Regions from separate parts of the Candidatus Clostridium radicumherbarum genome, predicted to be linked through region 2. Evidence: riboswitches for the same ligand, from Rfam matches in the RefSeq annotation. Region 2 holds a riboswitch; the other holds the start of a gene.
What was found. Region 2 has a riboswitch for FMN ahead of ribD (bifunctional diaminohydroxyphosphoribosylaminopyrimidine deaminase/5-amino-6-(5-phosphoribosylamino)uracil reductase RibD). Riboswitches for the same ligand answer to the same signal wherever they lie in the genome.
Positions count from the first base shown of each region.

Region 1: it holds a riboswitch for FMN, as region 2 does, so the genes downstream of both, ACJDUH_RS05360 (ECF transporter S component) here and ribD (bifunctional diaminohydroxyphosphoribosylaminopyrimidine deaminase/5-amino-6-(5-phosphoribosylamino)uracil reductase RibD) in region 2, are expected to answer to the same signal.

Region 1 covers NZ_JBJHZY010000001.1:1,111,092-1,114,515, reverse strand. The annotation lists gene ACJDUH_RS05365 (PucR family transcriptional regulator) at 1-1,387, shown strand, start outside; FMN riboswitch at 1,481-1,605, shown strand; gene ACJDUH_RS05360 (ECF transporter S component) at 1,705-2,295, shown strand; gene ACJDUH_RS05355 (MerR family transcriptional regulator) at 2,349-3,110, opposite strand; partial or broken gene ACJDUH_RS05350 (glutaredoxin family protein) at 3,355-3,424, shown strand, end outside.
Region 2 covers NZ_JBJHZY010000002.1:759,461-762,884, reverse strand. The annotation lists gene ACJDUH_RS13360 (hypothetical protein) at 1-872, opposite strand, end outside; gene ACJDUH_RS13355 (nitroreductase family protein) at 1,138-1,704, shown strand; FMN riboswitch at 1,771-1,884, shown strand; gene ribD (bifunctional diaminohydroxyphosphoribosylaminopyrimidine deaminase/5-amino-6-(5-phosphoribosylamino)uracil reductase RibD) at 2,131-3,240, shown strand; gene ribE (riboflavin synthase) at 3,240-3,424, shown strand, end outside.

The sequences.
Region 1 (3,424 bases), on a different contig from region 2:
AGAATTAGCTGATAAGTTAGAATTTCCTATAATTGAACTTCCTTTTTGTGTTTCTCATACTGATTTAATCTCTGTAATCCTCACTGAAGTTATAAATAATCAAATGAATATGTTAATTAATATAGAAGAATTCAACAGAGAAATAATGGACATTATGACGAAGGGGGGAGGGCTTAAGGAAATAGGTAAAAAGCTTTATGAGAACATCGGCAATTCGCTAGCTATCTATGAAAGTATGCAGGACAGTTCAGAAATTTTCTGTGAAGATGGAACTCATATATGTATTATAGAAAAGATAATTTATAATTATATAAGCTCAAAAAATTCAACTTTCCATGAGGAAGGCGGCAAGAAGTATGACCTAAGCCGAGATAATTTTAATGGTAAATATATAGAACGCAGAACTATACCTATAGTTATAGATAATGTTGACTACGGCTTCATTTTTATATGGCTTGATAATAGAGTTTTGTCACCAATTGATAACATGCTTATTGAATCCTATGTCCATATTATAGCCTTAGAATTTGTCAAAAGATTATCTTTGTATAACATGGAAAGTAATTATAAGCTTGAATTCTTTGATAACCTTTTAAGTAGTAATAAAAGTAATCAAGCAATTGCCTTGGAAAAGGCAAAAAACTTTAATTTCAATAAAGAACTTAAATATGCTTTGATTATAATTTCACTAAAAGATATGTATAAACAAACAAACCAAGTTGAAAATAATATGAATATAATACAAGATAGTATTAACAGCTTGATATTTATTATTAACCGAAAAATAAAACATCAAAATGCAAATATAATTTATGTAGATAAAAGCGATAGAATTATAATATTATTTGGCTGTGAAAATTCAAAAAGTGATACAATAATAAAAAATGAAGTTATGTGTTTTTGTTCGGATATTCTAAAAGAAGCTCAGAAAAGATTTAATAAAAATCAACTTATTATGGGTATAGGCCGTGCTTATAAAGGCGTTTCAGAACTTTATAAAAGTCATGAGCAGGCTAAATTAATCGTAGAAAACTTAAGCAAAACCAAAATTGGCAATATCATACATTATGATGATTTAGGCATCTATCGAATACTTTCTTATGATGGTCTTCAAAATGAACTTATGGAATTTTGCATAGATAATATAAAACCTCTTATTGATTATGACAAGGATAATAAAACAGAATTTATAAAAACCTTAAGAATTTATTTTGAATGTAATGGAAATATGAAAAAAATCTCTGAAAAGATGTACATGCACTATAACACTATTATATATCGATTGCAGAAGATTAGAGAAATAACAGGTGTTAACATTGATGATTCTGATAGCAGACTTAATCTTGAAATTGCCTTAAAAGCAATGGAAGTGCTGAAAATGAATTAATAAATTTTATTAGCACTTATTTATAAATTTTTTTTAATGCTACCTTGTTAAATTATTATTTATGTTGTATAATTTAATTATAAAAATTAATATGATTATCTTCAGGGCAGGGTGACCATATAATGGGATTCCCTACCGGCGGTATAGCCCGCGAGCCTTATGGCAGATTCGGTGTAACTCCGAAGCCGACAGTAAAGTCTGGATGAAAGAAGATGTGTATTAGATTCGATTAGTTCGCCCTGACTTTTTGTCAGGGCTTTTAATTTTCTATAACATTTGTACAAACTCCCTTGAAGATCTTCTAAAGGAGGATATTTATGAAAAATAACAAATTAAACAAGCTTATTAAAATTTCATTACTAGGGTGTATCGCATTTATTCTTATGTATATTGAAATCCCATTACCAATATTCCCAAGCTTCTTAAGAATTGATATTGGAGATCTACCAGCTTTGCTAGGGGCTTTCGCCTTCGGACCAATGGCCGGAGTATTAGTAGAATTAGTAAAAAATATACTTTACGCTATTTTTAAAGGAAATACTGCACTAATAGGCGAATCAGCAAACTTTCTAATTGGATCTGTACTCGTTTTTGTAGCAGGAATAATTTATAAAAAGAAAAAGACTAAAAATGGAGCACTTTTAGGTTTACTTGCAGGTGGAGTTATAATGACTATTGCTGCTTCTATTCTAAATTATTTTGTTCTATTGCCATTATATGAAACAGTTTTAGGCTTTAAGATATCTGCTGTTGTTGGTATGGGAGCTGCAATAAACCATAATGTAAAAGACTTAAACTCCTTTATTATTTGGATTATTGTTCCTTATAATATTCTAAAAGTATTTGTAGTTTCAGTAGTAACCTTAGCTGTATACAAGAGCGTATCTCCTATTTTGCATCAAAAATAAAAATAAGTGTCGCCATGATAAAATACTTAGTCATTATCATGGCGGCACTTTTCTTATTTAATTCCAGTATAAATCCGTATTGCATCCCTTAGAAATACAGCTGTTCCTGGCTGCTCTTTATCATAATAAGCAGTAAATCTTTCATCCTCTACATACATTTGTGCAAGGCCTGCATGTGCTTCCTTACTATAATTGTCCCAATAAAAGCTAAGCCACTGGCGATGTAAGTCTGCTGCCTTTTGTGCAAGTTCTGAAGCTGGATCGCCTGTTTTAAAGGCTTCATTTAAAGTTTCAAGCACATTGTTCCCTAAATTAGTGATTTCATTATATTCTTCCTCTGTCATACCCTTAATTTTTTTATTTGACCTGTTTACAGCTTCATCACCATATTTTTCACGAATTTCCTTACCATATTTTTTTTCATTTTCATCTAGCATATTCTTCTTAAAGCCCTCAAATTTTTCTTTATCTGCCATTTCAATTCTCCCCTTTTTTAATTCAATAGTTTTATCAACATTGGAAATTAATATATCTAGCTGAAGTCTTTTTTCCAGGAGTTTAGCCTTATGTTCTTTAAGTGCTTTTACGCCATCGAAATCAGGTGAGGTAATAATGTCTTTAATGCTCTCTAAGCCAACACCAAGTTCTCTATAAAAAAGAATTTGCTGAAGTCTGTCAACTTCTTCCTGTCCATAAATACGGTAACCTGATGAATTGATTCTTGCCGGCTTAAGAATTCCAATTTCATCATAGTATCTTAAGGTCCGTGTACTTACTCCCGCCATTTTTCCTAGTTTTTGCACTGTATATTCCATTAACATCCTCTCCTGTACTTTGTACTACCCTAAATTATTTTAGTATTTTTGCACTTAATTTCCTTACAAGCTTAATATACACCTTTACGTAACGTTAAAGTCAATAAATATTTTAAAATTTTTTCTAAAATCTATAGCAAAATATATCATTAAATCGTAATATGTAAATATAATGATGTATCAAGGAGGATAATAAATGAAAAATGTGACTATGTTTACATCAAGTACCTGACCCCATTGCTCTACTGCGAAGATGTATCTTCGAGAAAAAGGAATAAATTATGAGGAAAAGAATATAAGTACAGATAAAGCTG
Region 2 (3,424 bases):
TCTGAACTTGAACTATGATGTCCATGATGCATCATCATAGGGCACATCATCATAGGATCCATCATCATAGGCTGCATCATCATAGGCTGCATCATCATAGGCTGCATCATCATAGGGTCCATCATCATAGGGTCCATCATCATAGGATCCATCATCATAGGATCCATCATCATAGGGTGATGGTGGTGCATGTGCTTGGAGTCTGAGCTTGTATTATGATGTCCATGATGCATTGGAGGCATATGGCACGGGTGCATTGGATGGCATGGGTGCATTGGATGACAAGGCATCATTGGAGGCCTCGGCTGTGGCTTTGGCTGAGGCATTGGCATCGGCATTGGTTTTGCAATTGGCTCAACATTTAACTTTAAATTTGCCGGTTGTACTACAGGCTCTATTTTTAACTGTATTTTTATTGGTTCCATAACTATAGCGCCCATTTTTGGTGCTATATTAAGTTCCATATTACTTGGCTCCATTTTTGGGGTAATTTTTGGTTCAATATCTAATTCCATTTTACTTGGATCCATTTTTGGTTGTATGGTTAATCCGAAATTTTGAGGTTCCACTTTAGGCTCAATATTTAATTGAAATTGTGTTGGTTCTACCTTTGGCTGTAAAGTAATTTCTTGTTTTAGCGGCGGCAGTGGTTTCATTGGCTCAACATGCTTTGGAGGCATAGGCTGAGGTGCTGGCATTGAATGCTTCATTTGCGGCATTTGAGGCATAGGCTGTGGTGCTGGCTGTGGTATTGGCTGAATTGGTGGCTTTATATTTCTATCCTCCGCCCTATACCACCCATTATCCATCATGGGGCACATTACTGGATAACTAGTTTCTACATAATCTGGTATTTCGTTTTTTTTATACATAGTTAAGCTCCCTTTAAAATATTACATCACTTTAATATATGCTATTTTTTTGCATAGTGTCACCTTAGGGATATAAGTCATAGTTAAATAAATTTTAGTTTAGCATAGGGACGTTTCTCGTGGCTCAGTAGCTTGTACAATAACATTGAGATGCTGCTTGTGGATCATTAGTGTAAGAGAAGGTAAAGTAAATACTGGCAACTTGATTTTCAAGCATATTAATATTAATATTTATTTATAATAATAAATTAATGAGGTGATTAGAATGATTGAAGATTTAATAAGAAAAAACAGATCATATAGAAGGTTTTATCAAGATAAACAAATTGAAATGGAGACCTTAAGAGAATTAGTTGATTTGGCTAGACTAAGTCCTTCTGGAGCCAATAAACAAGTCTTAAAATATTTTCTCTCAAATACAAAGGAAACCAATGAAAAAATATTTGCTACTTTAGGCTGGGCTGGATATTTAAAGGATTGGGATGGTCCTGAAGAGGGTGAAAGACCAAGTGCCTATATAGTTATGCTTAAGGACAAGACTCTTGGCAGTGGAATGGCTCATGATGAAGGTATTTCAGGACAAAGTATATTATTAGGGGCTGCAGAAAAAGGATTAGGTGGATGTTTTATATTTAATATTAATAGGAAAAAGTTATCAGAGGAATTAAAATTAGATGATAATTATGAAATAGCACTTGTTATTGCTTTAGGAACTCCAAAAGAAGAAGTAGTACTTGAAGAAATGGGAGCTTCAGGTGATGTTAAATATTGGAGAGATGAAAATAAGGTTCATCATGTACCTAAGAGAGCTTTAGAAGATATAATAATTTAGAAAAAATTATTAAATTAGAACTTGCCAAAAGATAGACACTTTGTTATTATGAAATTGTAAAATTAAATAAATCTTCAGGGCAGGGTTAGATTCCCTACCGGCGGTACAGCCCGCGAGCCTTATGGCAGATTCGGTTAGATTCCGAAGCCGACAGTAAAGTCTGGATGGAAGAAGATTAAAAGTATAAGTTTAATTTATAATACTATTTTTTAATAGTATTAAATTAGATGTCTTGTATTTTACGCCCTGAGAATAAAATCTCAGGGCTTTTTATTTTACTCAAAACTAGAAGATAAATAAAGAATATGTTTCATAAAAGTGGAAATAACATTTTTATATTAGATTTATTAGAAGAAAGTATACTAAATTCACTTTATTAGGCATTTAGCTTAACTGCTCAATGTTCTAATTGAAAGGAGAGTTCTAATGGATATAAAGTATATGAAAAGGGCCCTTGAGCTTGCAGGAAAGGGCATAGGATACACAAATCCAAATCCTTTAGTAGGGGCTGTTATTGTAAAGGATGGGAAAATTATTGGCGAAGGCTATCATGAGGTTTATGGAAGCAGCCATGCAGAGGTGAATGCCTTTAAAAATGCTTCTGAAGATGTAAAAGGAGCCACCTTATATGTTACCTTAGAACCCTGTTCTCACTATGGCAATACCCCTCCCTGTGCAAATGCTATTGCAGAAAAGGGAATTAAAAAAGTAATAATTGGACTAAAGGATCCTAATCCTCTTGTAGCAGGCAGAGGAATAAAAATCCTTCAAGACAATGGTATTGAGGTAATTACAGGAGTGCTTGAAAATGAGGGCAGAAAATTAAATGAAATATTTCTAAAATATATAACTACAAAGCTTCCATTTTGCATAATGAAAACTGCTATGACTTTAGATGGAAAGATAGCAACCCATACAGGTGATTCAAAATGGATTACTGGAGAACTTTCAAGAAAATATGTTCATAGGCTTAGACATAGAATGGCCGGGATTATGGTTGGAATTGGTACAGTATTAACAGATGATCCTATGTTAAATACTAGATTAGATAATGAGGAAGGAAGTGACCCCATAAGAATAATTGTAGACAGTAGTGCAAGAATACCACTTGAAGCTAAGGCATTAAATTTAAGTTCTAAGGCTGTAACAATTATAGCTGCCACAGAGAAGGCAGATAAAGAGAAATTAAAAGCCTTAGAGGAAAAGGGGGCGGAAATTATTATAACTCCTCTTAAAAATAATAGGGTAGACTTAAGCTTCTTAATGAAAAGTCTTGGTGAAAGAAAGATTGATAGTATACTTCTTGAAGGCGGCAGCAAAATAAACTATGCAGCATTAGAAGAAGGCATTGTAGATAAGGTAAACGCCTTTATTGCACCTAAGCTCATTGGAGGTGAAGCTGCCAAAAGCCCTGTTGGAGGATTAGGAAAAGCATATATGAAGGATGCAATTGAGCTTAAGGATATAGATATTTATACTTTTGGAAATGACATTATGGTTGAAGGATATATTAAAAAGGAGATGATTATAACTTAATGTTCACAGGGATAGTTGAGGAGATTGGAAAGATTGAAGGGATTATCAAATCCGAAAAATCTGCAAGGATAACTATAAAGGCACATAAGGTACTAGAGGATGTGAAGCTTGGAGACAGCATATGTACAAATGGTGTGTGTCTTACAGTTACAGCTTTTAATAATGGGAAATTTACTGTTGATGT